One region of the Halioxenophilus aromaticivorans genome, then DNA from elsewhere that is predicted to be linked to it. Evidence: predicted binding sites of a transcription regulator. Region 1 holds the regulator's gene; each other region holds the start of a gene.
The links. The regulator FNR, encoded in region 1, switches genes on or off when oxygen is low (the NO sensors DNR and NnrR bind a similar motif). The targets are predictions, from matches to a motif close to TTGATCTAGATCAA.
Positions count from the first base shown of each region.

Region 2: clpB (ATP-dependent chaperone ClpB) is a predicted target of FNR. The motif match lies at 1,763-1,776, and genes of this name have one in related genera.
Region 3: ACGHM3_RS19575 (DUF465 domain-containing protein) is a predicted target of FNR. The motif match lies at 1,556-1,569, and genes of this name have one in related genera.

Region 1 is NZ_AP031496.1:3,892,038-3,895,301, forward strand. It holds gene ACGHM3_RS16635 (radical SAM protein) at 1-926, shown strand, start outside; gene fnr (fumarate/nitrate reduction transcriptional regulator Fnr) at 1,129-1,869, shown strand; gene ACGHM3_RS16645 (LuxR C-terminal-related transcriptional regulator) at 2,223-2,951, shown strand.
Region 2 is NZ_AP031496.1:4,908,921-4,912,184, forward strand. It holds gene clpB (ATP-dependent chaperone ClpB) at 1-1,657, opposite strand, end outside; gene pgeF (peptidoglycan editing factor PgeF) at 1,847-2,614, opposite strand; gene rluD (23S rRNA pseudouridine(1911/1915/1917) synthase RluD) at 2,614-3,264, opposite strand, start outside.
Region 3 is NZ_AP031496.1:4,569,608-4,572,871, forward strand. It holds gene ACGHM3_RS19570 (DnaJ C-terminal domain-containing protein) at 1-931, opposite strand, end outside; gene ACGHM3_RS19575 (DUF465 domain-containing protein) at 1,258-1,497, opposite strand; gene ACGHM3_RS19580 (energy transducer TonB) at 1,810-2,532, shown strand; gene ACGHM3_RS19585 (CinA family nicotinamide mononucleotide deamidase-related protein) at 2,613-3,264, shown strand, end outside.

The DNA.
Region 1 (3,264 bases):
ATTTTCACTTGGCGGAGGCCACGCAAAGAGATTTCTGCATAACCGTAGAAGCCAAAACGTTTGACGACGACCTTGCCAAGCTTGTAAAGCAACTGGGCTTTAACCGTATTCGACTATGCCTGGAGGATTTCAGCCCGGAGGTACAGTTTTCTATTCAACGAAAATACAGCGTTTACCGAATTGAAAGCGCCATTGAGGCCGCCAAAGCCGCCGAAATTCCAGATGTAAGTATCGACCTAATCTACGGTTTGCCCACGCAGAGTGCAGCATCGTTTTTAGCGACACTACAACATTTAATTCGCTTTAAACCAGACGACATTACGCTGCACTTGTTGCAACACCAAAGTGGTAGTTATGGCTTATCTAATACACCAGCCTTGCTGCCAAAACCACAAGCCATAACCGATTTACAGAACATTGCTACCACCTATTTGCTAAACCAAGGCTACTCGGTATCAGGCGCTGGTTGCTTTGCTATTGAGCCAGAGGTCGCCAGGCCTAATCAGCGTGGCGCGTATAACAGCAATCAGCTGGCGCTAGGTTTGGGCACGGCCAGCCTTATAAAACCGTTTGTCTGGCAGAATTGTACCTCACTGCGGGAGTACACCCGTCGAATAAGTCAGCTTGGCCACGCCCGTGACGCGGGGTTAGAGTTGTCATCCGATCAAGCAATACGAGCGGAGGTTGCGGCAGGGCTGTTGGCCACTGGAACCCTGCTTAAAGACGGCTTTGAAGCAAAATGGCAACGCCGATTTGACGACTACTTTGAGCAGGGGCTAGCACTTCTCGCGCCGTTCATAGAACGCCACGAAATTGATAACAATAGTGATTTTCGTTTAACACCGACCGGCCTCTGGCAAGCCGCCGCCGTGGCTAAAGCCATTCTTTGGCCCAATGCATCCCCGCCATGCCCAATAAAAGATTAACCATTATGTGACCGGCCAATCAGAGACAGCCAAACACAAAATTTACCCCTTCTGGCAAACTAGTCAGCAATTCCCCCTTGCCCATTAGAAAAATACGATTTACTCTGATGGCAATACAACCCTACCTTTATTAGAGTCTGCGCCAGCGCGCATCACAATGGGTTTAAAAACACCGCTGAGCCCTACCTGAGGTGAATAGACCATGAGCACCCACAACTTTGTCCGCTGTAGTAATTGCGCTGTGAGCAAGTTTTGCTTACCACACACCTTATCTGGTGAAGATATTGGCCAGCTCGAAGGCATTGTGCAGCAAAAGCGGGTCTTACACCCAGGGGAAGCCTTGTATCAATCCGGTGATCAATTTGAGGGGCTTTACGCCATTAGCTCTGGTAGTTTCAAATCGGTGGTCATTGCCAGCAACGGCGATAGCCAAATCACCCAGTTCGCCTTCCCTGGCGAAATTTTGGGCTTCGACGCCTATCACGGTAAATCTCACAACACCTTTGCCGAGGCGTTAGAAACCAGCAGCGTGTGTTTCTTGCCCCATTCTCAGCTAGAGACTTTGGCGCAAAAGGTACCGGCGCTGCAAAATCAGCTTTACAATCTCTTCTCAGCAGAGATTCAAGAAAACAACGAGTTTCTGCTAATGATGGGCAAACGTTCGGCCGAGGATCGGCTGGCGGCTCTGCTAATGAACGTATCCAGCCGCTACTCTCAACGCGGCTATTCCGCCACGCATTTTCGTTTGTCCATGTCCCGCACCGATATAGCAAACTATCTCGGACTCACCATAGAAACCGTGAGCCGATTGATAAGGCGTTTCCAAAAAGAAGCGCTTATTGAGGTCAATCAGCGAGACATTACCATTACCGATTTAGTGGGTTTGAGTGAATTGGCCGGCACCCACTGCTCACATGTAGAGCAACCCTCCAACGCGGGCTAGCCTCCACCCTAACTCCGGCTCACCCCAGTGAGCCTTCCCTACGCAAACTGCATCGGCGACTTGTGTTCACAGCCCACTTTGCGCATTCGACCTGCCCTAGGTGCAAGCCACCGTTGACTAACGCCGCCCCCTTAGCATTGGCCACCCCTTCCGTTTTTGTTGCCTTATCCGAGTGAAGCCGCACTAAACCGAGTGCTACCTGACCAATCTTTCCCAAGATAGTCGTTACTTATTGGCAAATAGACTACGAAATATCCTAAATACCCTTAAATATCGATAACTCTCGATTACAAAACTACGCGATTTCACTAGATTTTGGTTGGGGACACCAACATCGCTGAGGGGAAGGAACCATGACCATTGATCAATTTATCTTCGAATGTGAAGAAGCGTCAAACGAACAGACACTGTTTAACCTATTGCACAATGAGGTCAAAAGCCTTGGCTTTGACTACTGCGTGTTCAGCTTGCTTACCAATCATCCAGACCTAAACCTACCAACCTCTAGGGGGCTATTTGTTAGCTCTATGTCTAGTTGGGTGCAGGAACTTAACCAAGGACAGTTTGATGACGTGGACCCGTTTCGCAGCCATTGCTTTTACGGCCACGGCGTTCTGACTTTATCTGCCTTGAAAACATCAGACCAGCTCAGCGCAGCTCAGATAAAGTTTATTCAATCCACTGAATCGAGAGGTTTCCACGACCGGGTTACCGTAGCCTTAAAGGGGGCCGCCGGGGCGGTGGCCAGTGTCGACCTGGGCCGAGACTTGAAAGGCCGGCCGCCAACGCGACAGACACTGCACAAGCTTAACGCGCTGTGCCAACACTTTTATCTGGCCTATTGCCAGTTAAAAAGCAGTGCCAAAGCCTTCGCCTATATGACGCTCACAGGCAAGGAGAGAGAGGTATTGGAGTGGTCTGCCAAAGGTTTTACCAAGGCAGAGATTGGCGTACAACTGCACATCTCATCACACACCGTGGACTATCACTCTCGCAAATTGGCGCGCAAGCTTGGCGCAAGAAACATCACCGCAGCGGCGGTGAATGCCCTGAACCGGGGGTTGATTCACGTATCGTATTGACCGAGCCACATTTAGCGTCGGCGGTGGCCTGCTCACCGCTGACTCAGCAACAGGTGCCTGAAGCTCGTAAAACAATGATCTCAAATTAACTTTAGCGAACGAGTTCTGGTATTTATCGAGTCTTAATTTATCTTAAACATTGGCTCCGTGTTAACTTCATTGCCACGGCAAACCAATCTTATACGTTATATAATTGCCTGGCGACTCATTAACTTCTACAGCTTTGCAAAAATTAATGGTATGCAGCAGGCACTTTTTTCAGATTTAAAAAAGCGCAAATAGTTTGACGTTAAAATATAATAAAGTTGGCATT
Region 2 (3,264 bases), 1.0 Mb from region 1:
CCAACATTTTAGCCACGGGAATGCCGGTCCACTTGGAAACCACCTCAGCGATTTCTTCGTCGGTGACTTTGTTGCGCAGCAAGGTCATCTCTTGCATTTCGACTTGAGATGCCATGTCGAGCTGTTTGGCTAACTCGGGAATAATACCGTACTGTAGTTCCGACATGCGGCCGAGGTCGCCGGCGCGGTGGGCGGCCTCTAAATCCAAGCGGGCTTGCTCCAGGGTTGACTTGATTTCCTGAGAGCCATGTAGAGCGGCTTTTTCCGCCCGCCACACTTCTTCTAAATCCGCGTACTCGCGTTCTACCTGGTCAATGTCGCTGTCAATTTTAGACAAGCGTTTTTTAGACGCATCGTCTTCGTCTTTGCGCACGGCTTCACGCTCAATTTTTAATTGCACTAAGCGCCGCTCTAACCGATCCATCGATTCTGGCTTGGAATCGATTTCCATGCGAATACGGCTGGCGGCTTCATCGATTAAATCGATGGCTTTATCGGGCAGCTGGCGATCGGTGATGTATCGCTGGGACAGTTTCACCGCCGCTACAATGGCCGGGTCGGTAATGTCCACTCCGTGGTGCACTTCGTAGCGTTCTTTTAAGCCGCGTAAAATCGCAACGGTGTCTTCCTCTGAAGGCTCGTCCACCATCACTTTTTGGAAGCGGCGCTCTAGGGCTGCGTCTTTTTCGATGTATTTGCGGTATTCATCCAACGTTGTGGCACCCACGCAATGGAGTTCGCCTCGAGCTAACGCGGGCTTCAGCATATTACCGGCATCCATGGCGCCGTCGGCTTTACCGGCCCCCACCATGGTGTGAATTTCATCGATAAATAAAATCACCCGGCCTTCTTCCCGGGCCAATTCTTTAAGCACGGCTTTTAACCGTTCTTCGAATTCACCGCGAAACTTGGCGCCGGCCAACAGCGCACCCAAATCCAGTGACAAAAGGCGTTTGTTTTTTAAACCCTCGGGCACTTCGCCGTTGATAATACGCTGCGCCAAACCTTCCACAATGGCGGTTTTACCCACACCGGGTTCACCCATTAACACTGGATTATTTTTGGTGCGGCGCTGTAATACCTGCACGGTGCGACGAATTTCGTCGTCGCGGCCAATCACTGGGTCTAATTTACCGGCCTCGGCACGGGCGGTTAAATCGATGGTGTATTTTTCCAACGCTTGGCGATTACCCTCGGCGTCTGGGTCGTCCACTGTCTCGCCGCCACGGACTTTTTTCACCGCATCTTGCAAGCGTTTAGCGTCACCAGCACTCTTTAACAGCTTGGCCAGGGCGCTATTGCCCTCTTCAATGGTGGCCAATAGTAAGGCTTCACTGGAGATGAATTTATCGCCGACTTTTTGCGATTGCTTGTCAGCTAAATTAAGCAGGCGCACCAGCTCCTGGGACAGCTGAACGTCGCCGGAAGGGTTTTGCACCCGCGCCAGGCCCTCTAGGTTTTTGGCCAAGCCGTTGCGCAAACCGGAAACATCATAGCCGGCTTGGGCTAAAAGCGGGCGCACCGCGCCGCCCTGCTGATCCAGCATGGCCAGCATTACATGGGCGGGTTCAATTTGATTGTGGTCACGGCCGATGGCGAGTGACTGGGCATCCGCCAGGGCGTTTTGTAATTGGTTGGTTAAACGATCTATTCGCATCTCTGACCTCTCTTCCCGCAGCCGGTGGCTACCGGGTTCAATTTCTACTGGCTACTAAGGTTGGGCTAGTGCCCCCAAAAAACAAGCCAAAGGCAGAACGAATACTTGACCTAAAACAAAATCGAAGTGAGCTATCGCGTCACAAAAACGGGCTTATCAGCGCGAGTTTTTACGTTGTTGGCTGTGGCTTTACGCTTGCAGCCAAATTAAGCTGGCCTGACGACCGGTCACCTTTTGCCGCCGATAGGAGAAGAAGCGGGCGTCACCGTAGGTGCAGTGCTCACCCCCATAAACGCTGGTAATGCCTAGGCCGGCTAACTGCACCCGCGCCACGGCGTATAAATCCAGGTAGAAATGCAGGGCTCTGGCTCCGGGCGTTACCGCCTTGGCGACAGCCTGCACCTCTGCATTAGTGGTGGCCAGGGCGAAAACCGCTTCTACTACTTCTATACCCACTTCAAAATGGGCTTGGCTAATGGCAGGGCCTAAAAAAGCGGTTATTTGCGTCGCAGGCACAGCCATGGAGGCCACAGTGTTGGCGATGACACCATCCACCAAGCCTCGCCAACCGGCGTGGGCCGCTGCCACCACGGTACCGCCTTGGTCGCACAGCAGCACCGGCAAGCAGTCCGCAGTCATAACGGCACAGGCCAGGTTAGTATCCCTGGTTACTGCGGCATCGGCTGTACGCACTGCACCATCGGCCGCAGCCGTGGCCACCTTGGTGCCATGCACCTGCTCCAACCACTGCACCTTAACCGTGCCCAGCCGAGTTTGTAAGCGCTCACGATTAGCCGCTACCGTTTGTGCATCATCGCCCACATGCAGTGCTAAATTCAGTCCAACATAGGGGGCAGCGCTGCCGCCGCCACTGCGATCCGTTAACAAGACACCCACATTAGCGGGCACGGGCCAATCTGGCTGCCAAAAGCCGTCACCAACTCTTTCACTGGGCATCAAAAAGGCTCCTCGGGGCTTGGCTCCTGCCTTAGCACCTGCAACAACCCGTCAAAATCCGCCGGTATGGGTGCCTGCCATTGCATGTCTTCGCCGCGAGCGGGGTGCACCAACCCTAACTGCTGCGCGTGAAGGGCTTGGCGTGGGAAAGCCCGTAGGTGTTCGATCAGCGTGTCGCTGCATTGGGGAGGGATTTTAAAGCGACCGGCGTAGGTGGTATCGCCCACCAGTGGGTAGCGGATGTGCGCCATGTGTACGCGAATTTGATGGGTGCGGCCGGTGGCTAACTTCACCCGCACATGGGTATGCTGGCCAAATCGCTCCACCACTCGATAGTGCGTTAACGCCGGCTTACCGGTGTGGACCACGGCCATTTTGGTCCGTTGGGTGGGATGACGGCCAATGGGCTCGTCCACACTGCCACCGCCGGTGGGCGTTCCAATCACAACCGCCTCGTATTCTCGGCTTACGCTGCGCGACTGCAACTGGGCTACTAGGTCATTCACCGCCGGCAGGGTTTTGGCCACCACCATTAGGCCCGTGGTGTCTTTATCCAAGCGGTGCACAATGCCTGCCCGGGGTAGGTTAGCCAGGCTTTTGTCGTGGGCTAGCAAAGCATTCAGTAAGGTGCCGGTGTAGTTGCCAGCCGC
Region 3 (3,264 bases), 680 kb from region 1:
GGCTGGCATTTTGCAATGCTTGCCAATGGGAGTGCAATTGCGCATCGTCCTCGGTTGGGTTCATTATTTTCAACACCGCAATTAAATCACCCCGGCTATTTTTGGTCGCCAACCCTTTACCTTTGATACGAAGTTTCTGGCCGGCTTGAGAATTGGCCGGAATGGTAATATTGACCTTACCTTCCAAGGTTGGCACGGTGACCTTTGCTCCCAGCGCCGCTTCCCAAGGAGCCACGGGCACCGTTATAAGCAGATCCTGGCCCTGCACATCAAACTTAGGATGTGGCACCAGCCGTACGCGCAGATACAGATCACCGTTATCGCCACCATTGTCGCCAACACCGCCCTGGCCTTTTAATCGTATCCGCTCCCCATCCGCAACGCCTGCCGGAATTTTTACCTTGAGTGTTTTAGTGGCCTTGTAGCGGCCACCGTTGGCGTCAACTTGCGGACTATGATACTGAATGGTTTTGGATTGCTCTGTTAGTGTATCTTCCAAAAACACGGGCAGCTCAGTTTCAACATCGTCGCCTTTTTGGGCGAAGTTGGAGCCTCTCCCGAACCCATTAAACGCCGAGCCACTGTTTTGGAAGTCACCCGCGCCAAAAATAGAACTGAAAAAATCGGAAAAGTCGCCGCTGTAGAACTGTTGCTCAGAACCAGCTCCGCTATGGCTGGATTGCCAACCGGGAGGGGGTTGGAATCGCCCATTTTGACCGTATTGCTTTAGCGCGTCGTATTCAGCGCGTTTTTCTGCATTTTTCAGCACTTCGTATGCTTCCGAGAGCTCTTTAAACCTGGCCTCTGCATCCGGCTCTTTGCTTACATCTGGATGGTACTGGCGTGCCAGTTTTCGATAAGCACTCTTAATCGCTTTGTCATCTGCGGTTTCTTCAACGCCTAATATTTTGTAGTAATCTTTAAACTCCATGGTCGTCCCACCTTTGGGCATGGTACGCCACCAACGAGGTTGCGCTGAAAGCCCAATAAGATACAAGCCCGGCCGGTTAAAGGCCTGGGGGTTAATGATATAAAACTATGTGGGGACGGATTGGGGGGACATCAAGGGGCCAAGTTGGGCAGCCCCTTGACTCAGGTATGCTGGAATTTTACCGAGCACTCTATTGTGGAGAAGTATTCAAAAAGCTTTGTTCGGGTACTGCGGCGCCCGGACATGCCCATACCTAATGGACATGCGCCAACCAAGCGGTGCAACCAAGATACGCTGGCAACAGGCGTACCGAGCGTCGCTAACTCCTACGCAGCAGCAAGTAGGCCCAGCAGCTCATCTTTCAGCTGCAATCGCTGCCGCTTAGCAGTCTCTTCCTCGCTGGTGGCCACCGGGGTCACTTCGTTTTGCATGTTCTCAATGGATTTCGTCAGCTCGTGGCATTCATCAAAGAGCCTACGAAAATGCGCATCCGAGGTTTTTAGCGCATGAATTTTGTCTTTGTATTCGGGCAATTCGTGGATTAGATCATGATGCTCAACAGGCATGTTATTTCCTCTTTAATGTTGTTACCTATTTAGAGTAGCGCCATGGTATGAGTTCCATTTGATTTATATCATAAAGCGCTATGCATGCTTTTAAGAGGTTATTAAAATGGAGCCTATGGCCAGAACTACAATGTCAGACTTACAATATCAGAGCCACAATCACGGGTCGCGAACATCCAGGTACAGTGATCTCGATCTCCGTAGCGCTGCGCAAGCTAGTTTACGAAGATCAAGAAGCCTATGAGTGTAAACTCTATGGTAATTGTGATGCGCAACTGAAGGACGAAGATAGAATCGATAGGAGTTTGAAACGTGCATAGCAGTAAATTAAGAAACTACGCAGCGGGCCTGTCGTCGCTGTTAACCATGGCACTGCTCTGTTTTGCTTTTGCAAAATACGCCTTAGCGCAAAGTGTAAACGCAACCCCAGCCCATTTTTTGAATGATGGTAAGGATATTATCGCTGCTATCGAATATCCGCCACAGGCTCAGGAGGGCACAGTTACCGTGCGAGGCGCAGCCAAAGTATCTAAAGGGGGGACGGTTCGGTATGTTTCCATTCACACAAACTCTGAGCAACCAGAGCTTATCGAACCATTTGAGCAAGCAGTCGTTAAAGGCTTGGGAAACCGATGGAAAATCTCTCCGGCCATTGTTAACGGTAAACAAGTAAAAGTATGGTTTAACTTTTCCGTTGTTTTTGAGAAATACAAAGACTCTACTCGCATTACCTTACACGAAAGCCTTGTGTTCAACCCATCCAAGCACCCCAGCAACTACATCGACCCGCAACGTTATGGCCGAATGCCGTGGCCAGCAGCCTGTGGCAAACATGAGCTTAGAGAGCTGACACCCATCTACATCGGCACTAACATAGATAAAACCGGCACGCCAACTAACCCTAGAGTGCTCGCGGGAGAGGTGCTAGAAAACTGTAAACAAAGTTTGCTGAAGCGAATATCTGAAGCCACATTCATACCCGCCATGCACAATGGCAATTTTGTTTCGGGAACGCATATTGAAGCCTGGTTTTAGTAGAGCACGAGGCCACGCACAGTCTCCCAAAACAAATACCCTGGAAATAACTCAGCAATCTGCAACAGAGGACCAACACCATGAAAATCGAAATGATCTGTACCGGAGAAGAGGTGTTATCCGGCCAAATTGTAGATACCAACGCAGCTTGGTTTGGCGATGTGCTGATGCAACACGGAATCGAAATGCAACGCCGCATTACGGTGGGTGACCGTCTACAAGACTTAATCGACGTATTTGTAGAACGCAGCCACCACGCTGACATTATTTTGGTTAACGGCGGCTTGGGCCCCACCAGTGACGACATGAGCGCTGAGGCCATGGCTAAGGCCAAAGGTGAACCTTTAGCCGAAAACAAAGCTTGGCGCGAGCATATGGAAGGCTGGTACGAAAAAAATAACCGGCCTATGCACGCCAGCAACCTAAAGCAAGCCATGCTGCCCCAGTCCGCAGTGATGGTGCACAACCCGGTGGGTACTGCTTGTGGCTTTAGGGTCGAACTGAACGGAGCTTGGTTATTTTTTACTCCCGGCGTACCAAGGGAGTTTAAAACCATGGTTTATGAACAATTCTTGCCATTTGTTCATGAGTTATTCCCGCAGGCCCAAGCGACCAAACTGATTAAATGGCTTACTTTTGGTGCGGGAGAATCGGCACTGGCCCACGAGCTAGACGCTCTTTGTGTACCCGCCGATATCACTGTAGGCTACCGCACCTCCCTACCCCACGTAG